Regions from separate parts of the Peteryoungia algae genome, predicted to be linked through region 2. Evidence: predicted binding sites of a transcription regulator. Region 2 holds the regulator's gene; each other region holds the start of a gene.

Region 1 (10,253 bases), 290 kb from region 2:
TCATCGGTCAGGCTGGTCAGGGAAGGGGGCAAGGAGGTGTCCTGTCGGGTCTGTCATGGTCGCGCACTAGTCTCGAGGCGAGACGCGTCTCGAACTCCCATATAGGCAGCGGTTGCGGCGCAATAAAGAGGCACTCACATTCGGTGAACCCGCGTTCAGCCGATCAGGAAATCCCGCAGCACATAGGCATCGTCGCCCAGGGCGTCGATCACCGCGAGGCCGGATGTCGGGTAGCCCTCGGGCACTGTGCGGCCCATCACCTCGTTGCCGCAAAGGCGCGCGAAGACTTCCTCGATTGCTGGATTGTGGCCGACCAGCATCAGGGCATCGACGCCGCGGGTGGACTGGGCAATTTCCAGGTAGACTTCGGCGGGTGCGTTGTAGAGCGCATCTTCATAACGGAATTCGACCAGGCCGGAAAAGACCCGATTGATCGCGTCCGCGGTCTGGCGGCAGCGTTTTGCGGTCGAGCAGATGGCGAGATCGGGGCGGTAGCCCTTGTCTGCAGCCGTCTCCGCGAGCAGTTCGGCTTCTGCAAAGCCAGCGTCCGCGAGGCTGCGGTCGAAATCTCGACCACCGGGCTCGGCCCAGCCGGATTTCGCATGGCGTAGCAGATAGATCCGCTTTGGAGGCTGAATGGAGGGCGTCATCCGTTGGGGTATCCGCGTGCGATGGAGCTCGTCATTGACGTACCGGTTCTTGGGCCTCGCCGTCAACCAGGCGAAGGAGCGGCCGGCATCACCCAGTGGGAAGTATCGGAGCTCGGTGTCGAAACAAATTATGCTTAAAAAATAGAAATTTAGATCAAAAATGTAACGGATTTAAAAATGGCTTTGAAACAGTCAGAAGGCTTGAACCGGTTGCCTTGAAAGGTTATACACCCGCCCATTGAGATGTTCTTCAGGAGAATCGCGTTGAGTGAGAAGATCAATCTTAGCAATTATGTACTCTCGGAAGACGATGAGTTCATGAATGCGAACCAGCGGGCGTACTTCAGGGCCAAGCTTGTCGCATGGAAGAACGACATCCTCCGCGAAGCGCGAGAGACGCTCGGTCACCTCGCAGAAGAAAGCGCCAACCACCCTGATCTCGCTGATCGGGCTTCCTCGGAAACCGATAGAGCCATCGAACTCAGAGCCCGCGATCGCCAGCGCAAGCTGATTTCGAAGATCGACGCCGCGCTGCAGCGTATCGATGATGGCACCTACGGCTATTGCGAGGAAACCGGGGAGCCAATCGGTCTCAAGCGTCTCGACGCTCGTCCGATCGCAACTCTTTCGATCGAAGCCCAGGAGCGGCACGAGCGCCGTGAAAAGGTCTATCGCGACGAGTGACGCTTCGGCATTCCCGGCAATCGCAACAAAAATCTCAGACCCGCCATTGGCGGGTCTTTTTTTATGGCGCCAGTCCGCTTTTCGTCAGGGGTTTCGGCTGGCCGACATCTCGCCGAAGATGCGGGCGATTTCGTTTTGCAGATTGGGCTCTTCGCCCGGCTTGGCCGGGTTCTGCCCCGGCGCTGGCCGGTTGCCTTCGGGCAAGACTGCTGACACCGGCGGGCGGGGCCGATCGGCACGCGTTTCCGGGAGGATGGGCGAAATCGTCGGGGCGGGCCGGGCGGCCGGAACGGGATCTTCCGCCAGATGCAAGGCCATTTCCTCTTCCAGGACACGCTCGAAGTCGCTCATGTCACGTTTGGGCGCTTCGCTTGCGTCGACAGAGGGCGTGATGTCGGTCGTCGGTTCTGCTCGATGCGGCTGCTGACTGACGACCGGCGTGGGCGGAGGCTGCGGCGCAAGCACCCGCTGGCGTGCCGCTTCGAGCAGTTCCTCTGCCGCCGGTGGATCAATGACGGGCGGTGGAATGCGTGCAGGCTCTGCCGGGACAAAGTTTCGGTTTTCATCTGGGGCCGCGGGTCGGACCTCGTTTGCCATTACGGGTTCGACACGGTTCATTCGGACCGTCTCGATTGACGGCGTACCGACCGTCATACCTGGCTCGATGACCGTCGTTGTCCGGAACGCCTCCGGTTCGGCACGGATCCGCTCGAAATCGCCCGTTGCGGGTGCCCTATCGGCCTCGACGGACATGACCGGTTCGAGTTGCGCGGTGTGCTGCACTGCAGGGGCTTCGGCTGCCCTTGGCCGATCGGCCGAGGGCGCGGGGCGCGACACGGGTTGGATCGTCGCGGCTTCTGCGGCAACTGTTGGTGCTGGCTCGACAGGTTTGCCTGTTGTCGGCGGGGGTGGGGCATGCATCACGGTGGTTGCGGCGGCAGCCATGGGCAAAGCAGTCGCAGCAACCGGCTTTTCCATCGGGGGTTCTGGCCGGCGCGCCGGGATCGTTGGTGCAGGTTTGCTCTCGGCGGCATCCCCGGCTTTGGCGGCTGGCCTGGCTGGCAGCGGTGAGGGGTCCGTCTTTGGCGGTCCGGCAATTGGTTGGCGGCGTGCGAGCGGCTCGGCGGGCGGTGCCGCCACGGCTGCTGCCGGCGCAGTGATCATCGGTGCCGGCGGCTCTGCTGGCGCCAGGTTCGCCTGCGCGGCGGAATTTGGCAATGTGGACTGGTCTTCTTCGCCCTGCTGCGTCAAAGGGCGGGCGTTCAGATAGGGCCTGTCGTCGCCAATGCCGCTCTCGATGACGATATCCGTGGGGCCGCCGATCATCACGAGATGCTCGATATTGTCGCGGCGGATCAGCACGATGCGGCGGCGCGTGTCGACGGCGGCGGCATCCAGCACCTGAAGGCGGGGCTGGCGATTGCGGCCACCACGCACGAAGGGCGAGGGTGCCCGGTTGCGCAAAATCCAGAGCACGACAAAAAGGCAGAGCAGGGCGAGGCTGACGCCCAGTGCCGCCACGAGAAATCGATTGCCATAGGCCGCGATCAGGTCATCCAGCATGTGCGTGCTCCTTTTGTCAGGCTTTCTGGCAGAAGACGCTCCCTTCCGCAATCTTGAGCGAAGGCGAGATATGGGGTCCACAACGCGGCAACGGCCTGAATGCTCCGTCAGGATTGCGGCATTCCTGTGGGAGAGCGGCTTTGCAGGGCATTCTGGCCCTTTCTTTCCTTTTTGCGGTTACGGCAAGTTGATAAACAGGAGAAAGCGCCGATTCTCGCTTGGTCGATCCATCCGGGCGCTTTTTGCAAGAGGCATCAATGACACGACAGCAGTTCGATCGAGATGGAGACGGCCCCCTGGTCGATCGCCGCAGTGGCGCCGGTATGGTGTTTCGTATCCTGCTGCTTGCTCTTGTGCTCATCGCAACCTCGGCGGCCTTCATCTTCTTCCGCGACCAGCTCGACAATCAGATGGTGCTGGGAGTGCTCGGCATCCTCGCGATGATGGGCATTTTCTTCATCGTCTCCGCCGTCATCGGTTTCGTCGAGGTCATGCCGCAGTCGCAAGGCGATACGCTCGCCCGCCGTTTCCTTTCCAGCCAGCCCGACGGCACGCTGATCACGGATGTCGAGGGGCGGATCGTGTTTGCCAACCAGGCCTATGGCGCGATGACCGGCGCGCGCAAGGCCACGGAAGTCCAGACGCTGGAGGCGTTGCTGTCGCGCTACCGCGAATCAAGCGAGGCTTTGTACCGGCTGACAAACGGCCTGCGCGAGGGGCGCAACGGCCACGAGGAGTTCCGGCTCCTCAAGCCGCTGGGAAGCCAGACGGTGAACGGGTCCGGCGCCCATTGGTATCGCCTGAAAGCGCGGCTTCTGCCCGGAGAAGGGCGGGGCAAGCCCCAGCATGTCTGGCAGATTTCAGACATCACAGCAGAGCGCGACGATCAGGAGCGGTTCTTCAAGGAGCTTCAGCACGCGATCGATTATCTCGACCACGCACCGGCGGGTTTCTTCTCCGCCGGTCGCAAGGGAGAGATCTATTATCTGAATGCGACGCTCGCCGAATGGCTGGGGGTCGACCTCACCCAGTTCAATCCCGGCTCCATGACGATCACGGACCTTGTCGCCGGTGAGGGCATGGCGCTGATCAACTCGGTGCAGGCCGAGCCCGGACAGGCCCGCACCGAAACGCTCGACCTTGATCTGCGCCGCGTCAACGGACAGAGCCTGCCGGTGCGACTCGTGCATCGCGTGCGCGCTGCCCGCGACGGAGCGCCGGGGGAAAGCCGCTCGATCGTGCTGTCCCGCGCCCAGGGCGAGGGCGGCGACCAGTCGGATTCCGTCGCTTCGATGCGGTTTACCCGCTTCTTCAACAATACGCCGATGGCGATCGCCTCCGTCGATGGAGAGGGTCGCATACTGCGCACCAATGCTCCGTTCATGAAGCTCTTCGCCGACGTCATTTCACGCGACGAGATCGATCAGCACGGGCTGATCGAGGTGGTGCTGCACGAGGGCGATCGCGACGACTTCCGGGAGGCGCTGGCCGCCGCCATGGACCGGCAGGTCGACATATCGCCGATCGACAGCCGCCATCCGACCAATGACACCCGGCACTTCCGCTTCTACGTCAACGCCGTGATCGATCAGAGCGACGAAGCGCCGGAAGAGGCGGCCATCGTCTATGCTGTCGATGTGACCGACCAGAAGGCGCTCGAGGCGCAGATGGCGCAGACGCAGAAGATGAACGCTGTCGGCACGCTGGCCGGCGGCATCGCGCATGACTTCAACAATGTGCTCACTGCCATCCTCCTGTCTTCCGACCATCTGCTCTTGCAGGCCCGCCCCTCGGATGCGAGTTTCGCCGATCTCATGGAGATCAAGCGCAATGCCAACCGCGCGGCCGTTCTGGTGCGCCAGTTGCTCGCCTTCTCGCGCAAGCAGACGATGCGGCCGAGCGTGCTCAACCTGACGGATGTGATCGGCGATCTCAGAATGCTGGTCGATCGGCTCATTTCCGGCAGCAATGTCAAGCTCAGGGTCGAATATGGCCGGGATCTCTGGCCGGTGAAGACGGACCTGTCGCAGTTCGAGCAGGTGCTGATCAATCTGTGCGTCAACGCGCGCGACGCCATGCCGGACGGAGGGGCCATCACCGTCTCCACGCGCAATATTGACGCTGAGGAAGCCGGCGCCTTCGGTTATCGTGGACTGCCGTCGGAAGACATGGTGCTGGTCGAAGTGGCCGATACAGGCACGGGCATCGCGCCCGAAATCATGGACAAGATCTTCGAGCCCTTCTTCACCACCAAGGAAGTGGGCAAGGGCACGGGTCTCGGCCTTGCCATGGTCTATGGCATCGTCAAGCAGTCGGGCGGCTACATCTATCCCGAATCGGAAGTGGGCAAGGGAACGACGTTCCGCATCTTCCTGCCCCGGCATGTGCCCGAGGTGCAGCCGGTCATCGAGGGACAGGTCTCGACCGCACTCAACGGGGATGCGATCACGGTTGCCAAGTCCGGCGGCAATGCCGAACCGCAGGATGCGCCGGATCTGACGGGCAAGTCGGCCGTGGTCCTGCTCGTTGAAGACGAGGAGGCGGTGCGGCGCGGCGGCAAGCGCATGCTGGAGACGCGTGGCTACACCGTGCATGAGGCTGGTTCCGGCGTCGAGGCACTCGACATCATGGACGAACTCAACGGGGCGGTGGACATCGTCGTCTCCGACGTCGTGATGCCCGAGATGGACGGCCCCACCCTGCTCACCGAACTGCGCAAGACATATCCGGACCTGAAGTTCATTTTCGTGTCGGGCTACGCCGAGGACGCGTTTGCCCGCAATCTGCCGGCGGATGCCAAGTTCGGCTTCCTGCCCAAGCCATTCTCGTTGAAGCAGCTCGCCGTCGCCGTGCGCGAAATGCTGGATGGCGAAGGCTGAGGACTTCCACAGCCTATGGACTATCGCGGAATGAAAGAACCCGCCGGATCGCTCCGGCGGGTTCTTCTTTTTCTCGGGTGATCTCGACTGTCAGCCGTTCATGGCGACGGCGATCTCGGCGGCGAGGCGCGCATTGTTTTCGACGAGTGCGATATTGGTCTTGAGCGAACGTCCACCTGTCAGGTGGAAGATGTTGTCGAGCAGATAGGGGGTGACCTGCTTGCCGGCGATCTCGTCGCGCTCGGCATTTGCAAGTGCGCGGCTGATGTAGATCTCCATCTCTTCGCGTGGGATCTCGTCGGATTCCGGAACCGGATTGGCGATGAGCATACCGCCGTCGATGCCGAGCTGATCCCGCATCTTCTGGAAATTCGCGATGGCTGCCGGGCTCTGCAGGTTGAGCACGCTCTTGAGGCCGGAGCTGCGCGACCAGAAGGCCGGGAAGTCCTCGCTGTCGAACGTGACAACGGGAACGCCGCGTGTTTCGAGCACTTCCAGCGTCTTCGGAATGTCGAGAATGGCCTTCGGGCCGGCCGAGACGACGATGACCGCGGTGCGGGCGAGCTCTTCCAGGTCGGCTGAAATGTCGAAGGTCTCTTCCGCGCCGCGATGCACGCCGCCGATGCCACCGGTGGCGAAAACATGGATGCCGGCGCGATAGGCGGCGATCATGGTCGCAGCGACGGTCGTCGCTCCGTTGCGGCGCTCGGCGATCGCGAAGGCCAGATCGGCGCGCGAGAGCTTCATGACATGCTCCATCTGCGCCAGCGCTTCCAGCTCTGCCGGCTCGAGGCCGATATGCAGCACGCCCTTGATGACGGCGATGGTCGCGGGAACCGCGCCCTGCTGGCGGACGATGTCCTCGACGCTGCGGGCCATTTGCAGATTGCCGGGATAGGGCATGCCATGGGTGATGATGGTCGATTCGAGTGCCACGATCGGGGCGCCGCGCTGCTTTGCGGCGCTGACTTCACTCGAATAGGTGATCGGCAGGAGAGGAGAGATGGAACGGGTCATGGGGGGCTTCCGCTTGAAATTCAGGTTCTCATGACAGGAAACGGGCGGCTGGGACAAGTGCCAACTGGCTTGCCAGCCGCTCCTGCGACAGGTTTTCGTCGGTTGCGTTCAATGATGCGAGGGTGATCGCGGCACTGGCGGTGCCGTGTCGCAAGGCTTCAGCGAGAGATGCGCCGGTCAGGCGCGCATCGAGGAAGCCGGCTGCAAAGGCATCGCCTGCACCGGTCACATCGGCGATTTTTTCCAGCGGCAAGGGTTCGATCAGCGCCATGCCGTCGGGATCGAAGGCGATCGTGGGACCGCTGCCGCTGGTCACAGTCCCGCCTCGGAGGCCCCTGGCGCGCAGCAGAGCCGGCCAGTCTTCCGGTCCTTCGGGCCGCTCGCCGGCAATCGCCTCGGCCTCGGCTCCGTTCATGAAGAGATGGCTGAGATGGGGCAGGGCTGCCCGGAACTTGATGACCTTCGCCGGTGAAATGGCGATGGCGGATATGCCCTTTCCGGCCGCATGGCAGGACGCCGCGAGCGTGGTCAGGGTGTCTGCCGGCAGGTTCGCATCGGTGAGGACGTGGCCCGCGAGCGCCAGGCTGTCGCGCAGCGATCGCGCCTTCAGCCGCCGTGCCGTGAAAGCGTCATACAAGGCCATGTCGGCCAGCGCGATGACCAGATTGCCGTCGCGCTCCAGAATGGCTGTGTAGCTCGGGGTCGCCCGATCCAGGAACATCACCGGCTGGTCTTCAAGGCCGGCGCGGCTGGCCGCGTCAGCCACCATCTGGCCGGCCGCATCGCCCCCCCGGGGAGCAATCAGGCGGACGGCACGACCGAGACGCGAGAGATTGCAGGCTGCATTGAAAACCCCGCCGCCGGCTTCCTCGAACCATGCGCCGGGATTGCTGGCGCCGGGCTTTGTATCCCCCAGGATGCGTGCGCGGCGGTCGATATGCGCGCCACCGATTGCCAGGATATCGACGGTCATGTGCACCTCTCCGCGGCCCGGATTTCACGAATCGAAATCGGCAGGCCCGCTCTGTCGACGGTCCCGACAGGGCATTGTCGCGACGTCGATGCCCCGCGCGGAACATATTTCGAACATGAGTTCAAAAACGATGTTATATCAATTGCTTCGCGGAGACTTGCAAAACAAGAACAAAAAGGGTACATGTTGCTCATCGGCGGCTTCATTGCCTATGCGGCCTCAATAACCTAAAGGTGGATCGAATGGCACAGAATTCTTTGCGGCTTGTAGAGGACAAATTGGTGGATAAAAGCAAGGCATTGGAGGCGGCGCTCTCGCAGATCGAACGGTCGTTCGGCAAGGGCTCGATCATGAAGCTCGGCGCGAACGAGAGCGTGGTCGAAGTCGAGACGGTCTCGACGGGGTCGCTCAGCCTCGACATCGCGCTCGGCATTGGCGGCCTGCCGAAGGGCCGCATCGTTGAAATTTACGGGCCGGAAAGCTCGGGCAAGACGACGCTGGCGCTGCAGACAATTGCCGAAGCCCAGAAGAAGGGCGGCATCTGCGCCTTCGTCGACGCCGAGCATGCGCTCGATCCGGTCTATGCCCGAAAGCTGGGTGTCGACCTGCAGAACCTGCTGATCTCGCAGCCGGATACCGGTGAACAGGCGCTTGAAATCACTGACACGCTTGTCCGTTCCGGTGCGATCGACGTGCTGGTCGTCGATTCGGTCGCAGCGCTGACCCCGCGCGCCGAAATCGAGGGCGAAATGGGCGATAGCCTGCCTGGCATGCAGGCCCGCCTGATGAGCCAGGCGCTGCGCAAGCTCACCGCTTCGATCTCCAAGTCGAAGACGATGGTGATCTTCATCAACCAGATCCGCATGAAGATCGGCGTCATGTTCGGTTCGCCGGAAACCACGACCGGCGGTAACGCACTGAAGTTCTATGCCTCGGTTCGTCTCGATATCCGCCGCATCGGTGCGGTCAAGGATCGCGAAGAGGTTGTCGGCAACCAGACCCGCGTCAAGGTCGTCAAGAACAAGATGGCACCTCCCTTCAAGCAGGTCGAATTCGACATCATGTATGGCGAAGGCGTCTCCAAGACCGGCGAACTCGTTGATCTCGGGGTCAAGGCTGGTATCGTCGAGAAGGCGGGCGCCTGGTTCTCCTACAATAGCCAGCGTCTCGGTCAGGGGCGTGAAAATGCCAAGCTGTTCCTGCGTGACAACCCGGCAATGGCCCAGGAGATCGAGATGGCGCTGCGCCAGAATGCCGGTCTGATCGCGGAAAAATTCCTGCAGAACGGTGGGCCTGACGCCAATGACGGCGATGGTGCCGACGACGCGTAAGCCAGTCGTCCACCTTTGTGATATTTGTCGGCCGCGTTTCCCTGGAGACGCGGCCGGTTTTCGTTGCGGCTGCTGGACAGGGAGGAAGCCGGGCGATAAAAGCCATTGATTTTGCAAATTGGCCGGCTTCCCGGCCTGAATGAAGGGCGTGACATGAGCGGTGTAAACGACATCCGGTCGACTTTTCTCGACTACTTCAAGACGAACGGTCACGAGGTCGTTTCCTCCAGTCCGCTGGTGCCGCGCAACGATCCGACGCTGATGTTCACCAATGCCGGCATGGTGCAGTTCAAGAACGTCTTTACCGGACTGGAGCAGCGTCCCTACACGACGGCCGCGACCGCGCAGAAATGCGTGCGCGCCGGCGGCAAGCACAACGACCTCGACAATGTCGGATACACCGCGCGCCACCATACCTTCTTCGAAATGCTCGGCAATTTCTCGTTCGGCGACTATTTCAAAGAACGCGCGATCGAGCTCGCCTGGAACCTGATCACCAAGGAATTCGGCATCGACCGCAACCGCCTGCTGGTCACCGTCTACCATACGGATGACGAGGCGCATGGCCTGTGGAAGAAGATCGCCGGTCTTTCGGACGACAAGATTATCCGCATCAAGACCAGTGACAATTTCTGGGCCATGGGTGACACCGGCCCCTGTGGCCCGTGTTCGGAAATCTTCTACGATCATGGCGACCATATCTGGGGTGGCCCTCCGGGCTCGCCCGAAGAAGACGGTGATCGCTTCATCGAGATCTGGAACCTCGTCTTCATGCAATACGAGCAGATCACCAAGGACGAGCGGGTCGATCTGCCGCGCCCGTCGATCGACACCGGCATGGGCCTCGAGCGTGTCGCAGCGCTTCTGCAGGGGCGCCACGACAATTACGACATCGACCTCTTCCGCGCGCTGATCGATGCTTCGGTCGACCTGACCGGCGTCAAGGCCGAGGGCGAGCGCCGCGCCAGCCACCGGGTCATCGCCGACCACCTGCGCTCGTCGGCCTTCCTGATCGCCGACGGCGTGCTGCCGTCGAACGAGGGCCGTGGCTACGTGCTTCGCCGCATCATGCGCCGCGCCATGCGCCATGCGCAGCTTCTCGGCGCGAAGGATCCGATCATCTACAAGCTCCTGCCTGTTCTCGTGCAGCAGATGG
Region 2 (10,253 bases):
GGATCAGCTGGTTGTACTTCGCGGTGCGGTCGGAACGTGCGAGCGAGCCGGTCTTGATCTGACCGCAGTTGGTGGCAACTGCGAGATCGGCAATCGTCGAATCCTCGGTTTCGCCCGAACGGTGCGACATCACGGCTGTGTAGGCGGCGCGGTGTGCGGTCGAGACGGCGTCGAGGGTTTCCGAGAGCGAGCCGATCTGGTTGACCTTGACCAGGATGGAATTGGCGACACCCATCTTGATGCCGTCACGCAGACGCGCGGAGTTGGTGACGAAAAGATCGTCGCCGACGAGCTGGACCTTCTTGCCGATCTTGTCGGTCAGCGACTTCCAGCCATCCCAGTCGTCTTCGGCCATGCCGTCCTCGATCGAGAAGATCGGGTACTTGGCAGCGAGTTCGGCAAGATAGTCCGCCATGGCTTCCGGTTCGAGCGTGCGACCTTCGCCTTCAAGCACATACTTGCCGTCCTTGAAGAACTCGGTCGAGGCGCAATCGAGCGCGATATGCATGTCCTCGCCCGGACGGTAACCAGCCTTTTCGATCGACTTCATGATGAAGTCGAGGGCAGCGGGAGCGGATGCCAGGCCCGGCGCAAAGCCACCTTCGTCGCCGACATTGGTGTTGTGGCCATCGGCTGCGAGCTGCTTCTTCAGCGTGTGGAAGACTTCCGAACCCATGCGCACGGCGTCACGGATGGTGTCGGCGCCAACCGGCACGATCATGAATTCCTGGAAGTCGATCGGGTTGTCGGCATGGGCACCGCCGTTGATGATGTTCATCATCGGAACCGGCAGGACATGGGCGTTCGGGCCGCCGATATAACGATAGAGGGGCAGACCGGAGGATTGGGCCGCGGCCTTGGCGACGGCCAGCGATACGCCAAGAATGGCGTTGGCGCCGAGGCGTGCCTTGTTCGGCGTGCCATCGAGTTCGATCATCAGATTGTCGATCTGGATCTGGTTTTCGGCCTCGTGACCGCCGATTGCATCATAGATCTCGCCATTGACGGCTTCGACCGCCTTCTCGACGCCCTTGCCGAGGTAACGCGAGCCACCGTCACGCAATTCGACGGCTTCATGCGCGCCGGTCGAGGCTCCCGAGGGGACAGCCGCACGGCCCATGCTGCCGTCTTCGAGATAGACGTCGACTTCGACGGTCGGATTGCCGCGGCTGTCGAGGATTTCGCGGCCGATGATGTCGGTAATGGCGGTCATGTTCGCTCCCTGGTGACGGAAATTGGACAAGGCTCGGCGGCCGATCACCGGGCGCGGAGCCCCCGGACCTGCCTTTGAGTCATCCTCTCTTATCCGATGATCGGGAAAATACAATGACGGATAGGAGCCGGAACGGACGAAATCTAATCGATTTAAACCGCAAGGACCCGCGGCGCTTCCCGTTCAACTGCTGAAAGCGCCGCGAGAGTCCGTCAGGATGCCTTGGCCAGATCGTCGAAGGCGATGAGTTTTTCCAGAAGCCGGCGCATGTCGGTGATCTTCACCATATTCGGACCATCCGACGGGGCGTTGTCCGGGTCCTGGTGAGTCTCGATAAAGAGCCCACCGACGCCGACAGCGACGGCTGCGCGAGCCAACGTCTCGACGAATTCACGCTGGCCACCGGAGGAACCACCCTGCCCGCCCGGCTGCTGCACCGAATGGGTGGCATCGAAAACGACAGGCGCGCCCATGGCCGCCATGATCGGCAGCGAGCGCATGTCGGAGACGAGCGTATTGTAGCCGAAGGACGCGCCGCGTTCGCAAAGCAGCACGTTCGGATTGCCGGAACCGGTGATCTTGTTCAGCACGTTCTTCATGTCCCAAGGGGCCAGGAACTGTCCCTTCTTCACATTGATCGCGCGGCCGGTCTTGGCGGCGGCAACAAGCAGATCCGTCTGCCGGCAGAGGAAGGCGGGGATCTGCAGGACATCCACAGTCGGCGCGACGGCCGCGCACTGCTCTTCCGTGTGGATGTCGGTGAGGACGGGCACACCGAATTCCTTCTTGATGTCGGCAAAGACTTCCATCGCCGTTTCCAGGCCGATGCCGCGCTCGGCAGACAACGAGGTGCGGTTCGCCTTGTCGTAAGAGGATTTGTAGACGAGCCCGAGCCCGAGTTCGCGGCACAACTCGACGAGTTGCCCCGCGATCATGAAGGCATGGTCACGGCTTTCCATCTGGCAGGGGCCGGCGATCAAGGCGAAGCGGATTTTTTGTGAGAAGACAGCCTTGCCGGCGCCTTCGCCAACCACGACTTCCGAATTGGGAGAAATGCTCATTTCAACTCCTCGAAGGCAAAGGTGACGCCCTGGCCCTTTTCCGGCGCGACAACCAGCCGCGCGCCCGTTTTGTGATAGCCGACGCCATTAGCAGCGAGGCAGGCTTCTGTCACGCCGAGATCGGCGACGGCGACCACCACGGCCGCGCCCAGGAGACCGCGTTCCAGATGCCTGGAATCCAGACCGTAATGGGCCGAACACCCTTCGGAGGTCAGGACGTCAACCGAGGCATTGGATGCCTCGATCGCCATGCCGAAGGAATGCGCCGTGACGTCGCGCTGATCGAGCACCATTTCCAGCAGATACTGGAAATCACTCGGATTTTCCTCGACCAGGACGATTCGCCGAAGACCGGCGGCACCATTGGCGTGCACGACCAAGTCACCGCGATCCGCCGGTATCGGATTTACGCGTTCACAGGCGAAGCCGAAGAAATCAGGCGAACGCAGGTCGGCTGCAAAGGCGAGCCGGAAAGCCCCCTCCGCCGATCGCCCATCAGGGAATCGGAACTGCCGCGAAAATTCGAGAACGGGCCCGCCGCTCTGTCCCTCATCGCGATACCGTCTATCATCTGCAGTTGCATCGTCCGTCTTCACGACGATGGCCGAGAGGCCTTCGCCACGGCGAAAGCGGAAGGCGAGATCGCGTGCGACAAACACATTGCCGATGCGTGCAGCCTCAAGGCAGCCTTCTCGGCTGCCGACGGCCAGGGGCTCCAGATAGGTATCATCTGCAAAAAAGACGCAGGCGTTCTCGGTCCCAAATGGATGGCGGGCATCGGCCGCAACCGTGAAGCCGAGGCGGCTCATCCGATCGCGGGAGGTTTCGAGATCCACGACCGGGAGGACGAGATGATCGATGGCGCGGGGGGACGTGATGGGATTGGACATATTTCTCTCGAGTTCTGCGTCAGATTTGGGAATTGCGCGGCTGGATTGAAAGGGTTTCGAGCGTCTGGCGCAATGCGTCGATTTGCTGCCGCGCTTCGCGCAATTCCTTGAGTACCTGTTCGTCGATCTTGTGATGAAGGGCCAAAACCTCGATCTCTGCCTTGAGGTTGATCTCATAATCCTTTGCCGCCATGAACCGATCGCGCTCGGCCTGGCGGTTCTGGCTCATCATGATGATCGGGGCCTGGATCGCGGCCAGCATGGACAGGAGAAGGTTGAGGAAGATGAACGGATAAGGGTCGAGGGAGCGGGTCGCCAGAACCACGGTGTTGAGAACCACCCAGGCTACGAAGAGCACCATGAAGGCGATGATGAAGCCCCAGGAGCCACCCACCCTCGCAATGCCGTCTGCCAATCGTTGACCGACGGTCGCATGGGCCAGGAATTCCTCGCCGGCGTTGGTCGAAACCGTGCGGCGCTCCCGAGCCCGCTTCAGCACCTTCTTTTCCGCAGAAGACAGATCGGCTTGCGTCTTCCCCAAAACGAGATTTTCAATGTCCTTGAGCATTCGTCTTATTCCCCGAGAAAGGTCCGCTGGGCTTTGAAAGTATCCGCTCTTTGCATTGCAGCGGTACAAAATCGGACTGTTTCAAGACCTGCACATCAGGCCATCGCATTTTCTCACCGGCTCTTCACGAAAATTTATCCCCTTGCGGAACACAAATGGAACAGATAGTGTCTGTTCTGTATTTGTTTCACCTTAGGGGCACCGCATATGCTGACGCGCAAGCAACAGGAACTGCTTCTCTTCATCCACGAGCGGATGAAAGAATCGGGCGTCCCGCCTTCCTTCGACGAGATGAAGGACGCGCTGGATCTCGCATCGAAATCCGGCATCCATCGGCTGATCACGGCGCTCGAGGAACGCGGCTTCATCCGCCGGTTGCCGAATCGAGCTCGCGCCCTTGAGGTTATCAAACTGCCGGAAGCCTATTCTCCGAGCATGCAGCCCCGTCGCGGTTTTGCCCCGAGCGTGATCGAAGGCAGTCTTGGCAAGGCACCGCCAGCGCCAACACTCACCAAGCAGCCGGTTGAAGACAGGAGTTCTTCCATCTCGGTTCCCGTCATGGGCCGTATCGCGGCTGGCGTACCGATCTCTGCAATCCAGAACAATACGCATGACATTACCGTGCCGGCCGAGATGATCGGCTCCGGTGATCACTACGCCCTCGAGGTGAAGGGCGATTCGATGATCGAAGCCGGGATCCTCGACGGTGATACCGTCATCATCCGCAATGCGTCCAACGCCAATCCGGGGGACATCATCGTGGCGCTCGTCGACGACGAGGAAGCAACATTGAAGCGGTTCCGCCGGCGTGGCGCGTCGATCGCGCTGGAGGCCGCCAATCCGGCCTATGAAACGCGAATCTTCCCGCCGGATCGGGTCAAGATCCAGGGCAAGCTGGTCGGCCTCATCCGCCGGTATCACTGAGCGTCAGCTGTCGGCGACAGTTGTTGCGCCGTTGTCCGGCTTTCTGATGCTTGGGGGATGGTGTGTTCGTCTGCCGCCGATGCCGTGCGCCAGTCGTAGAGGCGGTGTTGCGTCCACGGTCTCGGCTTCCCCTCGAAAGATGTTCTGATCACCAGGTGCTGCGGCGCGTCTGCAAGGCCGGAAATTTCGACAGCGCCGGTGGCCCTGAGGCTGCTTTGCGACAGAAGCGCCGCACCCGAGCGGCAGGCGGTCAATCGCGTGCGAGCCGCCAGAACGACGACATCGGCAAGGTCGCAGCCAACCCCGACCAGGTCGGGACGGTCGAGGGTCATCAGCAATTTCCCCGTGTCCATCCGGGCGACACAGGCCTGCTTGATGCAGGTGAACCGGTCCATCCTGGCAGATTTGGTCAATTGATCGAGAAGCGTTGCAGCAGCCGATCGCTGCGCTGCGCTCCAGGTCTCTCCGGTTCGCCAGTCAGGTGGCGCTGGCAATTCGCCAATCGTAAGCATTTGGGGCGGCATCGTCGTCTCGACATCCAGCACCGGTCGCCATTGATCGAAGATGAAGGCCGGCGGCCGAGTTCGGTTGATAGCGAGGGTCCGTGCGGCGCCGTCACCGCTCCAGAGCGCCACTAGTCTCGCATCCTCGCTGATCATCAGTTCACCGGGTTCCTGTCTCGGCCCAAGCCATGTCGCAACGAGCGTCACCGCGATCAGGACGGTTCCTGCATGTCTGAGACTGCTGCGAAACAGCGTCAGCAGGAGCATGCCGGTGATCGTTCCGAGCATGAACCAGCCGGGTAGGCGCGGAAAGACGTAACCTCCACCCCAGCCGGCAACCATGTAGGCGACATGCAGAACCAGTTCGAGCCCCTGCCCCATGATCCAGAAGAAGGGTGCATCAAGGCCGAAGGGCATGAGCAGCATGGCAATGAAGCCTGCCGGCATGACCACCAGCGAAATCAGCGGCATGGCGGCGAGGTTGGCTTCAAGTCCATGGGTCGACAGGCGGTGAAAATGGGTGATGGCAAAGATTGCGGTGGCCAGTCCGCCGATCAGGGATGTCGCCAGAGTACCGCCGATGAGTTTTCCGCCGCCCGCAGCAACGCGCAGGCCGAGTGACCGCATCGGCGGCAGCATGGCCCGTGGCCTGGAGCGCCAGCCGGCATAGCCGGCGATCAGGCCTGCAGTGGCCGCAAAGGACATCTGGAAACTCGGCCCCATCACAGCTGAAGGCTGTACGACAAGAATGGCTGTTGCAGCCAGGGCCAGGTTGCGCAGGCTGACGGCCGGACGGTCGAAGAGAACTGCAGCCAGCATGATGGCGGTCATCAGATAGGCACGCAGCGCAGAGACCTGATAGCCGGAAATGAGCACATAGCCGGTCGTGGCAATCAACGCGCCCGCAGCCGCGATCTTCTTGATCGGATATCGCTCGGCCAGCGCCGGCACGAGGCTGAGCAGACCGCGCAGGCCGACGAAAAATATGCCGGCGGCGAGGGCCATGTTGAGACCCGAGATTGCGGTGATATGGGCAAGGCCCGAAGCCCGAAGCGCCTCGGTCGCCGCGGTCGACATGGAGCGACGCTCTCCCGTGATGATCGAGGCGGCAAAGGCGCCAGGATCGCCTGGAATGACGGAGCGGATGCGATTCGAGATCCGGTCCCGCAGGGAGAACAATGCCGCATCGAAGCGCGCGACCAACCCGGCTCCATTATCCTCTCCGGCCAGTTTCGCCTGAGGCGGACCGAGAAAGAAACCGACAGCGCCGATGCCGGAGAAATAGCTTTGAAAGGCAAAGTCGTTCAGACCGGGCAAGGCGGGACCCGACGGTGGCGAGAGCCGCGCCCGCCCGCTGAGCCAGTCGCCGATCGCAGCCGGTGCATGTTTGCTGCGTGCCAGCAGAGTGACCCTTTCAGGCGGCCGCCGCACGGTAGGCTCCACCGTCCCCGTCAGCCTCAGCGTATAGCGCCACTCGCCGGCCGCGCCTTGCTCCCTGCGCTCGACGATACCAGTCACGGTGGTGACGAGCGGCTGGTCGATGATGACGGTCGAAACGCGCCTCGCCTCCCACTCCGCAAGCAGCATGCCGACGACAGCAAGGCAGGCGCTCCAGAGAATCAGATTTGACGCCGTGTCCCGCGCCGATCGCGACAGCGCAAACAGGAGAGCAAGCACAAGCGGAGCAAGGACCGGCGCCAAGGGTGGACTCGACAAAGAAAACCAGATTGCAGCGCCGGCACCGAGGCACACCGGGACAAAGTGGAAGAAATGCCCGTAACTGATCTCCTCCATGAGGCGCTCGCGAACATAGTCGCGGACGCGACGCAAAACGGTTGAAATCGAAAGGTGGAAACCGGAGGCTGTCCGACGAGTTGCGGTGGACCAGGAAGGCGGATGAAGCACAGGGCGACGAGCCGGCAGCAGACCGGATCGAATGTCTGGTTCCCCCTGTTTTTCCGCCACTTCGACCATTGCGCTCGCTCGGCCGGATCCACACCATCCAAGGCCAAGATAAGGCAAAACGAAAAACAATCAAAGCTTGCAGAGCCTGGTGATTCTGCCGCCTATCCGAGCCGCAAACGACAAGAACCGATCGGTTCGATTGTTGCCGATTTCGCGATGCACAATTTGCCCTTTGGATAGCTTGGCATTAACTTCGGTATCATATAGCTAACATCAACACGCTTAACCGATGGCGGCTTTTTCGAGACGCCTTCCCGCCAATACCGGAGGATCAGCATGACGGACAAAAGCGCTTCTTTGCAACTTGGGGACAAGACGGTCGACCTGAGCGTCAAGGCCGGCACGATCGGCCCTGACGTCATCGACATCGCCGCCCTTTACAAGCACACGGGCACGTTCACCTACGATCCGGGCTTCACGTCCACGGCATCCTGCGAATCCAAGATCACCTATATCGACGGCGACGAAGGCACGCTTCTGCATCGCGGTTATCCCATCGAGCAGCTTGCCGAAAAGGGCGACTTCCTGGAAGTCTGCTACCTTCTTCTCTACGGCGAACTGCCGACGGCAGCGCAGAAGAAGGACTTCGATTATCGCGTCACGCATCACACGATGGTGCACGAGCAGATGAGCAAGTTCTTCTCCGGCTATCGCCGCGACGCCCATCCGATGGCCGTCATGGTCGGCACGGTCGGTGCGCTCTCCGCCTTCTATCACGACTCGACCGACATCACCGATCCGCACCAGCGGATGGTCGCCTCGCTGCGCATGATCGCCAAGATGCCGACAATTGCGGCCATGGCCTACAAATATCACATCGGCCAGCCTTTCGTGTATCCGAAGAACGACCTCGATTATGCGTCGAACTTCCTGCGCATGTGCTTTGCCGTACCCTGCGAAGAATACCAGGCGAATCCGGTTCTGGCCCGTGCCATGGACCGCATCTTCATCCTGCATGCCGATCATGAGCAGAATGCCTCGACCTCGACCGTGCGTCTGGCCGGTTCCTCGGGCGCCAATCCGTTCGCCTGCATCGCGGCCGGCATCGCCTGCCTCTGGGGCCCAGCCCATGGCGGCGCCAACGAGGCGGCCCTCAACATGCTGATGGAAATCGGCTCGGTCGACCGCATTCCCGAATACATCGCCAAGGCCAAAGACAAGAATGATCCGTTCCGGCTCATGGGCTTCGGCCACCGGGTCTACAAGAACTACGATCCGCGCGCCAAGATCATGCAGAAGACCATGTACGAGGTCCTCGAAGCCACCGGCCATGCCGACGATCCGCTGATGAAGGTCGCGCTCGAACTCGAGAAGATCGCGCTCAACGATCCCTATTTCATCGAGAAGAAGCTCTACCCGAACGTCGACTTCTACTCGGGCATCACGCTGCGTGCGCTCGGATTCCCGACGACCATGTTCACCGTTCTGTTTGCGCTCGCCCGCACCGTCGGCTGGATCGCGCAGTGGAACGAGATGATCGAAGATCCGCAGCAGCGCATCGGTCGCCCGCGCCAGCTCTATACCGGTGAGCCGCAGCGGGACTACAAGGCACTTTCGGAACGCTGAGGCGCCCGTTATCATCGCGATCAAGAAGGCCGGCTCTGTCCGGCCTTTTTTCGTTTCGGTTGGCTGATTGTCTGTCCGGCGGGCCCAAAGCGGTCAAACTCCGCGTGATGGCTGCGCATTTCGCACCCTGATGCCTTCATTTCCCGAGAGCTTTGTTCTAAGGAAGTCAACCTGCTTCGTCCCACACGAAGAATTACAATGAGGTTCATGCGTCCCGATGCTCGTCGTCTTGAGAAAAGCTTCCCAAACCCTGTTCGCCAAGATCCTGCTTGTCCTGCTCGTCGCCTCCTTCGGCGTCTGGGGCGTATCGGCATCGCTGTTCAGCAACACGTCCGATACCGTTGTCGCCGTCGGAGACCAGACGGTTTCGTCGAGCGACTTTGCCTTCGCCTATCAGCGGCAGGTGTCGGACATGAGCAGCCGGTTCGGCATGCAGCTCACCACCGAGCAGGCGCGAGCCTTCGGCATCGAGGCACAGGTGTTTTCGCAGCTCGCAGCCGGCGCAGCCCTCGATCAGCTCGCCACAGACATGAACCTCGGGCTTTCGCAGGATCGACTGGCGCAGCTGATCGCCGATGATCCGGCCTTCAAGAATGCAGCCGGCAGCTTCGACCGTGGCCTGTTCTCCTCTCGCCTGCGCAGTGCGGGCCTGCGTGAAGACGACTACATCCAGGAACGCTCCAAGGTCGCGATCCGCAGCCAGATCGTCGATGCCACTGCGGACGGCTTCGTCGCTCCCAAGGTGCTCATCGATGCGATCAAGTCCTATCGTTACGAGAACCGTGACATCAATTATCTGCTGCTGACCAATGCCAATATAGAGCCGGTCAAGGCACCCGACGACGCGACGCTCGCTGCCTGGTTCGACACGACAAAGTCGGGCTATCGGGCTCCGGAATATCGCAGCTTCAACTATGTGAAGCTCGAGCCTGCCGACATCGCGGACACGTCTGCGATCACCGACGAACAGATCCGCGAAGATTACGAACGCCGGAAGGCGACCTACGAAATCGCGGGCACGCGCACCATCGAGCAGCTGTCCTTCGAAAATCGTGAAGTTGCGGATGCCGCCCTTTCGGAACTTCAGAACGGCACTAGCTTCGACCAGCTGGTTAGCGATCAGGGCAAGACTGCGGGCGACGTGCTGCTGGGCGAATTCACCCGCGACCGCCTGCCCGATCCGGCCCTTGCGGAAGCGGCCTTCGCCGTCACGACGGAAGGTGGCACCACCCCCGTAGTCGACGGGGCGCTCGGACCGGTGATCCTCCGCATCAGCAACATCAAGGATGGACGCACCCAGAGCCTTGACGAGGTGAAGGAAGAGATCCGCACTGCGCTTGCCGAAGCCGCTGCGATCGCCGATATCACCACCGTGCACGACCAGTTCGAAGACCTGCGCGCCGGCGGTTCGACGCTGAAGGAAGCCGCAGACCAGCTCAGGCTCAAGACTGCGACCATCACCGACATCGACCGCCGCGGCCTCGACAATCGCGAAACGGAAATTGCGGGCATTCCGGAGCGTGACAAGCTGCTGACGGAAGTCTTCCGCACCGACATCGGTAT
Region 3 (10,253 bases), 1.0 Mb from region 2:
TGCCAGTTCTCCTTCGCCTGCGACCGTATCCCCGACATCATCACCTCACCGCGCCACTGGAAGGTCGCCAAGGAGATTGCCATGGCGGTCACCGCCGGCAAGATCTGGTTCAAGGATGTCGGCTCGGCCACCCATTACCACGCGACCTATGTCCGCCCCGCCTGGGGCCCGACGATGAAACGGGTCGAGAAGATCGGCAAGCACATCTTCTACCGCACCTATGGCGGCGGCTGGAGCTGATCGCACCAGTCGACATGCCGCATGTCTGACCGCCAACCCGACACGAACCGAGCGCTGACTCGTTCTGCAAGGCCCCGGCGCGAGTCTCCGGCGTCCGGCAAGCGCGGGATTCTCGTGCTTGTTTGCAGCCAAGTGGACCGAATTGTCCCATGTCATGCGGCATAAAACGCCGCATTGAGCTTAAGCCTATGAAATATATGGGTTAATTTGTCTTGTAACTTGCCCTCTCTATGCCTTGACTATGCGGGGCCTCAAAATTATGGTGCGGCCGACTTCAAAGCGGGCCAGAAGGGTTTGTATCCGGCCGTTTCTGCATTCCTTTCGGGCGTAAACGGCCCATAGAAGACGGAGCGGGCGAACTGACCATGACGGACAAGCAAGAAGAGGGTCTGGACGAACGTCGTCGACGACTGGCCGCGGAGCTCGCACAGCGAGGTGTCGCGGACAAGACCGAGGAACGCGACGAGAAGCGCGCCGAAGAAACCCGGAAGGGTTACGGAATGGCGATGAAGATCTCGAGCGAATTCATCTCGGCGGTCATCGTGGGTGCGATCCTGGGCTATCTTTTTGACCACTTTGTGGGCACGGGGCCATGGGGCATGATTGTCATGTTGCTGTTGGGCTTCTGTGCCGGCGTATTGAACGTCATGCGGACTGTGGGAATGGTGGCCTCGGCTCATCCGGCGGATCGCAAGATGGATTTGACCAACAAGGGCGAAGACCGCTAGTCGGTCGTCGCAGTATGAAAGTGCCCGCCTCTGGCGGCAAAAGCGAAAGAGCAGAACGTGGCGAACGATCCGACTCATCAGTTCCTGGTTCAAAAGATTGTGCCGATCGAAATCGGTGGAATCGATTTCTCCTTCACCAACGCTTCGCTGTTCATGGTCGCAACGGTCGCAGTCGCTGCCGGTTTCCTCTATTTTTCCACGGCCAATCGCGGCTTGATCCCGACGCGCATGCAGTCGGTCGCCGAGATGTCCTATGAATTCATTGCCTCGATGCTGCGCGAAGGTGCCGGCAGTCACGGGATGAAGTTCTTCCCCATGGTTTTCTCGCTGTTCATGTTCATTCTGACGGCGAACCTTCTCGGGATGATGCCTTACTTCTTCACCGTCACCAGCCAGATCATCGTGACCTTCGCCCTCGCGCTCTTCGTCATCGGCACAGTGGTCGTCTACGGCTTCTACAAGCACGGTTTCCACTTCTTGCAGATCTTCGTCCCGAGCGGTGTTCCCGGCGCGCTTCTGCCGCTGGTCGTGATGATTGAAATCATCTCGTTCCTGTCGCGTCCGATCTCTCTCTCCGTGCGTCTCTTCGCCAATATGCTGGCCGGACACATCACGCTCAAGGTTTTCGCAGGCTTCGTCACCTCGCTCAGCGCGCTCGGTGCGCTCGGCATCGGTGGTGCGATCCTGCCCCTTCTCATGACCGTCGCCCTGACGGGTCTCGAGTTCCTCGTCGCCTTCCTCCAGGCCTACGTTTTTGCGGTGCTGACTTGCATGTACCTCAACGACGCAATACACCCCGGCGGGCACTAAGGATCACCGACATCGGCGCTTTCGCGCCAGTCAAAAGCCGCAACAACCCATCTCGAAGGAGTTTATTCATGGAAGCGGAAGCAGCAAAGTACATCGGCGCAGGTCTGGCTTGCTTTGGCATGGCCGGCACGGCTCTTGGCCTCGGCAACATCTTCGGCAATTACCTGGCGGGCGCTCTGCGCAATCCGTCTGCCGCTGACAGCCAGTTCGGCCGTCTGGTATTCGGCTTCGCCGTTACGGAAGCTCTGGGCATCTTCTCGCTGCTCATCGCTCTCCTTCTCCTGTTCGCCGTCTGATAACGGCTGGAGTTTGAGATCACGGCGCGCCGACAAGGACGCCGTGATCTCGTGCATCTGAGCATACACCTGGAGGTGAGCATGTTTGTGACCCCCGCCTTTGCAGAGGAAACTCCGGCAGAAGGCCAGCTTCACACCGAGACCGGCGTGGCCCAAGACGCGGGACATGGCGGCGGCGTGTTCCCGCCGTTCGATTTCTCGACCTATCCGTCGCAGCTTCTGTGGCTGGTGATTACCTTCGGCGTGTTCTACAGGCTCATGCAGAAGGTCATCGTTCCGCGCGTCGGCGGCATTCTCGAAAATCGTCACGACCGCATCGCTCAGGATCTCGACGAGGCTGCTCGTCTGAAGTCCGAAGCGGATGCTGCCATTGAAACATACGAGCGCGAGCTGACCGCGGCCAAGGCGAAAGCCGGCCAGATCGCGTCTGCCGCCCGTGATGCGTCCAAGGCCAAGGCCGACGCCGAGCGCGCTGCCATCGAAGCGGAACTCTCCGCAAAGATCGCTGCCGCCGAAAGCCGCATCGCTGACATTAAGGCCCGCGCATTCGCTGAAGTCGACACGATCGCCATCGACACTGTCGGCACGATCGTCGAAGAACTCATCGGTGCCAAGTCGACCGCAGCCGACATCAAGGCTGCCGTGTCCGGCATCGCCAAGCAGGGAGCCTGAGCACCATGGACGCAACATTTTGGGCATTCGTTGGTCTCATCCTGTTTCTCGTTCTCGTGGCCTACCTGAAGGTTCCGGGCATGATGGCCAAGGCCCTCGACGAGCGCGCGGACAAGATCCGCGACGAACTCGCCGAAGCCAAGCGCCTGCGCGAAGAGGCCCAGCACGTGCTGGCCGAATATCAGCGCAAGCGCAAGGAAGCCGAAGCCGAGGCAGCCTCGATCGTTGCTGCAGCCGAGCGCGAGGCCGCAGCCCTCACGGCTGAAGCCAAGCAGAAGACCGAGGAATTCGTGACCCGCCGCAACGCGCTTTCCGAGCAGAAGATCAAGCAGGCCGAAACCGAAGCCGTGAACGCCGTTCGCGCTGCGGCCGTCGATCTCGCGATTGCCGCTGCCGAGAAGGTGCTTGCCAAGAAGGCCGACGAGGGTGTTCAGCAGACGCTGTTCAAGGCCTCTGTTGCAGAGGTTAAGTCGCGTCTGAACTGAGTTCGGCCGACAAGCCTGCGAAGGCAGTCTGATTATTGACGCCCCGATCGGTTCGCCCGGTCGGGGCGTTTTCGTTTGCGAGGACAAGGGATGAAAACCTTCCGGCTTTCGTCTCTTGCACTGGACGTGCTTGGCGCAGGCGGCTGCCGCCCACCTGTACGGATGCCGACGGTCTGCTCGACCGAAGATCGTCCATGAGGGTTCAGGCTATCCTCTTGCAGCTGCAGGCCGGATGCTGAGTCAGTCGCGCTGGGGACCCGCTTCATCGATCACTGTCGCCTTGAGGGGGCGAAAGCTCATGCGGTGCAGCGGACAGGGGCCGTGTGTGACGAGGGCGGTACGATGACGGTCGGTGCCGTAGCCGGCATGAACTTCGAAGCCATAATCAGGATAGACGATGCCGGCCCGTACCATCATGCGATCGCGCATGACCTTGGCGATGATCGAGGCGGCTGCGATCGAGACCGAACGCGCATCGCCCTTCACCACCGCTTCGCCGGTACAGGTAAGCCCCATGGGAACATCGCGCCCGTCGGCCAGGACATGGCGTGCCTCGAGGCCCAGACCGGCGACGGCCCGTCGCATGGCATCGAGGCTGGCTTTGCGGATGTCAATGATGTCGATCCGTTTCGGCGATGAGGAGGCGATGGAGACGGTGGCCAGGGAAAGGATCCGCTCATACAGCACTTCGCGCTGGGCGGCGGACAGCTTCTTCGAATCGTTCAGGCCCTCGGGAATGCGCTTCGGATCGAGAATGACGGCGGCCGCCACCACAGGGCCGGCCAGTGGCCCTCGGCCGGCCTCGTCCGTGCCGGCCACCGGCCACAGCAAACGCTTCCTGGCCCGGTTCTCCAGCGAGAAGTCCGGCACAAGCGGCAGGTCGGGAAAGAGGCCAGGAGAATCGGGTGGCGTGCGCTTTTTCATGCGGCTGAAATCGCACGCGCACCCGACCTCCTGCAAGTCCCCGGTCCCGATCGCCGATCATGGCGACAGGGGCGGCTTACCAGGGACAACATCCGGTGCGAGGCGGCGGACAACAGCACCGGAACTGAAAAAATCAAACAGTGTCAGAGCAGCGAGAGCTGCACTCCGTCGCTGTTGGGCGAAACGAACATGTCTTCCCGAAGCTGCAGGCTGCGGCGCATCAGGCCGAGCCGTTTGGTCGCCATTTCGAACCGGCGGCTGATCTGCCAGGCATAGGGACCGGCCCCCTTCATCCGCTTGCCGAACTCGGCGTCGTAATCCTTGCCGTCGCGCATGGAGCGCACCAGCGACATCACATGCCGATAGCGGTCAGGATAGTTCTGCAGCAGCCAGTCACGAAACAGCGGGCTCACCTCCAGCGGCAGGCGCAAAAGAACATAACTCGCCTCGGAAGCGCCGGCGGCCTTGCCGCTGTCGAGAATACGCTCGATCTCGTGGTCGTTGAGAGCCGGAATAACCGGCGCCATCATCACCGCAACGGGAATGCCGGCCTCAGACAGAGCCTTGATCGCCTCAAGCCGCTTGGCTGGCGTCGAGGCTCTCGGCTCCATGGTCCGCGCCAGCTTCCGGTCAAGCGTCGTCACGGAAATGCCGACCTTGGCCAGACCACGCTTTGCCATCGACGCCAGAATGTCGAGATCCCGCAGGATGAGAGAGGACTTCGTGACGATCACGACGGGATGGTTCGCCTTGTCCAGCACTTCGAGGATCTGCCGCATGATGCGCCATTCCCGCTCGATCGGCTGATAGGGATCGGTATTGGTGCCGATCGCGATCGGCTTAACCTTGTAACCCGGCTTCGACAGCTCGCGTTCCAGCAGCCGCGGCGCATCCGGCTTGGCAAACAGCTTGGCCTCGAAGTCGAGACCGGCAGACAAGCCCATATAGCTGTGCGTCGGCCGGGCGAAGCAGTAGATGCAGCCATGCTCGCAGCCCCGGTAGGGATTGATCGAGCGGTCGAAGGGGATATCGGGCGAGTCGTTGCGGGTGATCACCGTGCGGGGCTTTTCGACCTGCACCTCTGTCTTGAAGGGCGGCATGTCTTCGAGCGTCTGCCAGCCATCGTCGAAGGCAACACGCTCCTGGGTCTCGAACCGACCGGCCGGGTTGATCCCGGCCGCACGGCCGCGCCGACGGTCGATCTCGATCCGCATTCCGGAGGCGCTCATCAGCGCATCGGCAATATCTGCCGTATTGCCAGGCTGGAAGGCAGCCTGGCTCGCAAGAGACAGCTCGTTCATGTTTGCTCCTCACGGGTTTGGCGACCCCGCTCAATGACTATATTCCTACCGCGGAAAAGAGAACAATGCAAGAACAAACTTGAGAAAACTGACTGTGGCAAAACTTTGTGCAATGCGGTAGATATAGGCAATGCTGACAGTCATCATGGAATGCCACGATCAGGAGCCCGAACTCGCACAGACCTTGTCGGTGCTGGTGGCGGGTGCGGTGGAAGGTCTTGTCAGCGACGTCATCGTGCTGGATCACGGCTCGCGCGATGGTTCATCCATCGTTGCGGATGCGGCCGGTTGCCGCTTTTACCAGCAATGGGACATGAAGGAATTGCTGGCGACGGCGCGTGGCGAATGGCTGCTGCTGATCGAGCCCGGTGCCCGTCTGGGCCTCGGCTGGGTGGATGAAGTCGCGGAATATGTCGCCCTCAACAAGGCGCCGGCCAGGTTTTCCGAAGCGCGCCGGTACCGGCTGCCTTTCTATCGCCGTCTGACGCGCAGCCGTCAGCTTCTGGAAAACGGCCTGCTGATCCCGAAGCGTCAGGCCCTTGGTCTGGCGGGTGAGGGCAGGGAACTGCTGCAACTGGCCAGAGGCCACAAGCCCCGCCGTCTCGCTTCCGAGATCATTCCTTCCTGGGTCGCCCGTGAAGCACGCCGCTGATCAGTTCTGGCCGCGTCTCAGATGTTCGTCCAGCCGCGGCATGATCTCCACGAAATTGCAGGGCATGTGCCGATAGTCGAGTTGCAGCTTGATGATGCCGTCCCAGGCATCCTTGCAGGCGCCGGGAGAGCCCGGCAGGACGAAGATGAATGTAGCGTTGGCCACGCCGCCGGTCGCTCGCGACTGGATCGTCGACGTCCCGATCTTGTCGTAGGAAATCCGGTGAAAGACTTCCGAGAAGCCGTCCATGCGCTTCTCGAACAGGGGCTCCAGCGCTTCAGGCGTCACGTCACGGCCCGTAAAGCCGGTCCCACCCGTGGTGATCACCACGTCGATTTCGCTCTGCTTGGTCCAGGCCTCGACCTGATCGCGGATCGCCAGCCTGTCGTCCTTCACGATGGCGCGTGCAATCAGACGATGGCCGGCCTCCTCGATCCGCCCCACCAGCGTATCGCCCGACTTGTCGTCGGCGTGGCCACGCGTGTCGGATACCGTCAGCACGGCGATGCCGACGGGAATGAAGGGGCGGTTTTCGTCGATTCGGCTCATTCAGGCCTCTCCCGGAACGGTGCGCGTCAAGAGCACATACCAGTTCGGCCGATAGGCGGAAAGCGCGAGCGCCGCCTTCATGGCGCCAGCCTCGGTCTCGTAGAGCCCGAAACAGGTGGCTCCGGAGCCTGACATGCGCGCGATACCGGCAAGGCTTTGGCCCAGAAGATCGCAGGCCTCTGCAATCTCGGGCACCAGCGCTTCCGCCACCGGCTGCAGATCATTGCGCAGGGGCGCGAGCGAACGCAGCCAGTCCGTAACATCGATGACGCCCGGGACCTCGCCAATGGGGGGATTGTCGCGCCGCGTCAGGTTCCGGAAGATATCCGGCGTGGACACCGGCTTCAGCGGGTTGACCAGCACCAGCGGCACGGAAGGCATTGCCACCTTCTCGATGGTTTCGCCGATCCCCCGCGCACGCAGTGGCACCGAGGCGAGACACATCGGCACGTCGGCCCCGAGCTGCAATGCGATCTGTTGCAGCGTCGCCTGCGGCAGCTCCGCCTTCCAGAGCCTGAGCAATCCCCGAAAGGTCGCAGCCGCATCCGCCGACCCGCCGCCGATGCCCGAAGCGATCGGCAGGCTCTTGTCGAGGGTAATCGAGACGGGCCCGTGCGGCTGACCGGCGTCGGCAAGCGCTGCCCGCAGCAGGTCGCGTGCCTTCAAGACCATGTTGTCGTCACCGGAGAGTTCGCCGCCGAAGCGACCGAGAAGACGGAATTCGTCCTTCTGCGAAGCCTCGAACGCCAATTCGTCCCCGTCCTCGGCAAAAGTGACGAGACTGTCCAGCAGATGATAGCCGTCGGCCCGTCGGCCCGTCACATGCAGAGCGAGGTTGATCTTGGCCGGGGCAGTCTCGATGACGCGCTCCGGCCGGTGCTCTGCAACAGGCTTCATGCGGATCAGGTCTTCTTGTCGTCTTTCTTGGGCTCTTCGGCCGGATTGGCCTCGACCTTGGCCGCATCCGATTCGATCGGCGGCAGGCCCTTGTTGATCTTGGCCTGGATCTTCGGCACCTCTGCCTCTTCAGGCTCGGATGCCAGCGCACGCTTCCACTGATACGTGGCTTCCAGTTTGCGGCCCACGCGCCAATAGGCGTCGCCCAGATGGTCGTTGATCGTCGCGTCGCCTGCGCGCAGCTCGATCGCCCGTTCCAGTTCCACCACCGCCTCATCGAAACGGCCGAGGCGATAATAGGCCCAGCCGAGCGAATCGACGATGTAGCCGTCATCGGGGCGCAGTTCGACGGCCTTCTTGATCATCTCCAGGCCTTCCTGAAGATTGCGGTTCATGTCGACCCAGGAATAGCCGAGATAATTGAGAACCTGCGGCTGGTCGGGATTGAGTTCCAGCGCCTTGCTGAAGTTCGGCTCCGCCTTGTCCCACTTCTTCAGCCGTTCATAGGCGATGCCGCGCTGGAAGTAGACCGACCAGTGGTTCCGCGCCGGCGTCTGGCCGATGATCTCGATGGCCTTGTCGTAATTGTCGGCCATCGCGCCGTAGTCCTTGGAATCGGACAACACGCTGCCATAGGCCAGATAACTGCGGACATCATTCGGGTCGGAAGCAATCAGTCCCTGAAGGTGTTCGCGCGCTTCCTTCACCTTGCCGGTCTCCGCCAGCGTCAGGCCGAGCTGCAGCTCGGAAATGCGCCGCATCGGCGAGGTCTCGGGCACCTGCCGGTAGAAGGCGATCGCCTTTTCCGGCTGCTTGGCATTTTCGGCAATGCCGCCGAGCAGAACCAGTGTGTCGGCCGCATCCTTGTCCAGCGCATGCGAGAGCTGGAGATAGAGCATGACAGTGTCTTCGGCGCCTTCGCGATTGAGGGCCCCGCCGATCGAGAAGAGCACGCCGGCCGCACCCTGTACGGCATTGGCGACGATGGGATCCGGTTGGCGTCCGGCCTCGATCTCGTCACGCAGCGCCTTGAACGGTGCAAAATTGGTGATCAGTTCATCGCCGGCCGCCAGCGCATCAAGCGCCTTCTGCTTGTTGCCGGCACCAGCTTCGAGTGTGGAGAGCGCCATGACTGCCCGGGCGAATGTGTCAGGAGCTGTCGCCCCGCCGTTGCGGTCCGTCACCGTGTCCGTGAGCGCCTTGCGGGCGGCATCGATGTCGCCGGTCTGCGCGGCGATGACGCCGGCATTGTAGTTGCGGAAGATGCCGTACCAGCTGGGGCCGTCGAGCTCTTGCACGAGCTTCAGCGCTTCCTTGCCCTTGCCGTCGCCGACCATGGCCCAGGCAATGAGAAGCTGGTTCATCAGCCGGTCGAGATCGTTCGGGCCTTCATACTTGAAGTGCTTCAGGGCATCCGAATAGTCGCCATCCCGGATGGCCCGGAAGCCGAGCGCGACCGAGGTCACCCGCTCGACGGCCGGATCGCTTTCCAGCGTCTTGGCGAGGTCGGCCCCTTCGTCGAACTCCCCGTTCATGAACAGCGCGATCATCAGTCGCTGTTGCAGTTCGAGTTCATTCGGGGTGAATTCCAGCGCCTTCTTGTAGAACTTCACCGCATTCGGATAGTCGCGGTCAGTCTCTGCCGTGCGCGCGGCCAGGAATGCGCCGGCGTAGGAATCGACGCCCTGGATGTCGAAGCTCTCCGAGCCGGCCTGATCTGGGGCAGAGGAGGCTGACGCGAACTGTCCGTGCGAGACGCTCAGGAGCAGCGCCAGCGCTGTGCTGGCGAGAGTGCGAAGGGCGGGGCTTTGCCGCATGACGAGCCTTTCAAGAACCGGGGTTCGATCGCTGATGCCCGGGACCGGGCAATCAGCAATGATTCATGGACAGAATGGCTTTTTTGAAGCAGCCCCGCAAGGCGATCACGGGATCTGCGTCAATTCACACGGGAAATGCAGAAATCGATCACGTCGTTCAGGGCGCTCTTCCATGGCGTTTCCGGCAACGGGGCAAGAGCGTCCCGCGCGATCGTGCCATAATGTTGCGCCCGCTGGATCGTATCCGAAAGGGCGCCATACTTGCTGATCAGGCCGAGTGCCTTTTCCAGCCTGACATCGTCGTTCTGGCCGCCTTCGATCGACTCTTTCCAGAATTGGCGATCGGCAGCCGTGCCCCGGCGGTAGGAGAGGATGACCGGCAGCGTGATCTTGCCTTCGCGGAAATCGTCGCCGACATTCTTGCCGGTTTCGGCAGCCTTGCCGCCGTAGTCCAGCACATCGTCGACCAGCTGGAAGGCAAGGCCGAGATTCATGCCATAGGATTTCAGTGCGCTGCGGGTCGCCCGGTCGGTGCCGGCGACGATCGGGCCGACTTCGGCTGCTGCCGCAAAGAGCGCTGCCGTCTTGGCGCGAATGACGGCGAGATAGTCATCTTCCGTCGTTTCCATGTTCTTGGCGACGGAAAGCTGCAGCACCTCGCCTTCGGCAATCACACAGGCCGCCGTCGAGAGAACGTCGAGCGCGTCGATCGATCCGACCTCGACCATCATGCGAAACGCCTGGCCGAGCAGGAAGTCGCCGACCAGCACGCTTGCCTGATTGCCCCAGATGGTGCGGGCCGTGGACTTGCCGCGGCGAAGATCGCTTTCGTCCACCACGTCATCATGCAGAAGCGTTGCCGTATGCATGAATTCGACCGAG

Evidence for each region. Region 2 encodes LexA, which represses DNA repair genes until DNA is damaged. Its sites were predicted from a motif close to TGTTCNNNNTGTGTTCNG; they were not measured.
Region 1: a site for LexA is predicted at 7,865-7,882, ahead of recA (recombinase RecA). Genes of this name have one in related genera too.
Region 3: a site for LexA is predicted at 5,515-5,532, ahead of QTL56_RS20045 (PA0069 family radical SAM protein). Genes of this name have one in related genera too.

What each region holds. Positions count from the first base shown of each region.
Region 1 is NZ_CP128477.1:1,148,354-1,158,606, reverse strand. Features, by position in the region: gene QTL56_RS05825 (YcjX family GTP-binding protein) at 1-32, opposite strand, end outside; gene QTL56_RS05820 (SixA phosphatase family protein) at 156-650, opposite strand; gene dksA (RNA polymerase-binding protein DksA) at 915-1,334, shown strand; gene QTL56_RS05810 (flagellar biosynthetic protein FliO) at 1,419-2,897, opposite strand; gene cckA (cell cycle histidine kinase CckA) at 3,155-5,776, shown strand; gene QTL56_RS05800 (pseudouridine-5'-phosphate glycosidase) at 5,867-6,793, opposite strand; gene QTL56_RS05795 (carbohydrate kinase family protein) at 6,822-7,766, opposite strand; gene recA (recombinase RecA) at 8,009-9,097, shown strand; gene alaS (alanine--tRNA ligase) at 9,251-10,253, shown strand, end outside.
Region 2 is NZ_CP128477.1:858,454-868,706, reverse strand. Features, by position in the region: gene eno (phosphopyruvate hydratase) at 1-1,213, opposite strand, end outside; gene kdsA (3-deoxy-8-phosphooctulonate synthase) at 1,426-2,274, opposite strand; gene QTL56_RS04450 (VOC family protein) at 2,271-3,164, opposite strand; gene QTL56_RS04445 (DUF1003 domain-containing protein) at 3,184-3,732, opposite strand; gene lexA (transcriptional repressor LexA) at 3,940-4,656, shown strand; gene QTL56_RS04435 (ComEC/Rec2 family competence protein) at 4,650-6,860, opposite strand; gene QTL56_RS04430 (hypothetical protein) at 7,056-7,304, shown strand; gene gltA (citrate synthase) at 7,401-8,690, shown strand; gene QTL56_RS04420 (peptidylprolyl isomerase) at 8,908-10,253, shown strand, end outside.
Region 3 is NZ_CP128477.1:4,223,204-4,233,456, forward strand. Features, by position in the region: gene QTL56_RS20010 (cell wall hydrolase) at 1-240, shown strand, start outside; gene QTL56_RS20015 (AtpZ/AtpI family protein) at 606-968, shown strand; gene QTL56_RS20020 (F0F1 ATP synthase subunit A) at 1,026-1,778, shown strand; gene QTL56_RS20025 (F0F1 ATP synthase subunit C) at 1,847-2,074, shown strand; gene QTL56_RS20030 (F0F1 ATP synthase subunit B) at 2,156-2,746, shown strand; gene QTL56_RS20035 (F0F1 ATP synthase subunit B) at 2,752-3,231, shown strand; gene rnhB (ribonuclease HII) at 3,472-4,155, opposite strand; gene QTL56_RS20045 (PA0069 family radical SAM protein) at 4,299-5,456, opposite strand; gene QTL56_RS20050 (glycosyltransferase family protein) at 5,587-6,108, shown strand; gene moaB (molybdenum cofactor biosynthesis protein B) at 6,109-6,657, opposite strand; gene QTL56_RS20060 (4-(cytidine 5'-diphospho)-2-C-methyl-D-erythritol kinase) at 6,658-7,554, opposite strand; gene QTL56_RS20065 (tetratricopeptide repeat protein) at 7,560-9,371, opposite strand; gene QTL56_RS20070 (polyprenyl synthetase family protein) at 9,491-10,253, opposite strand, start outside.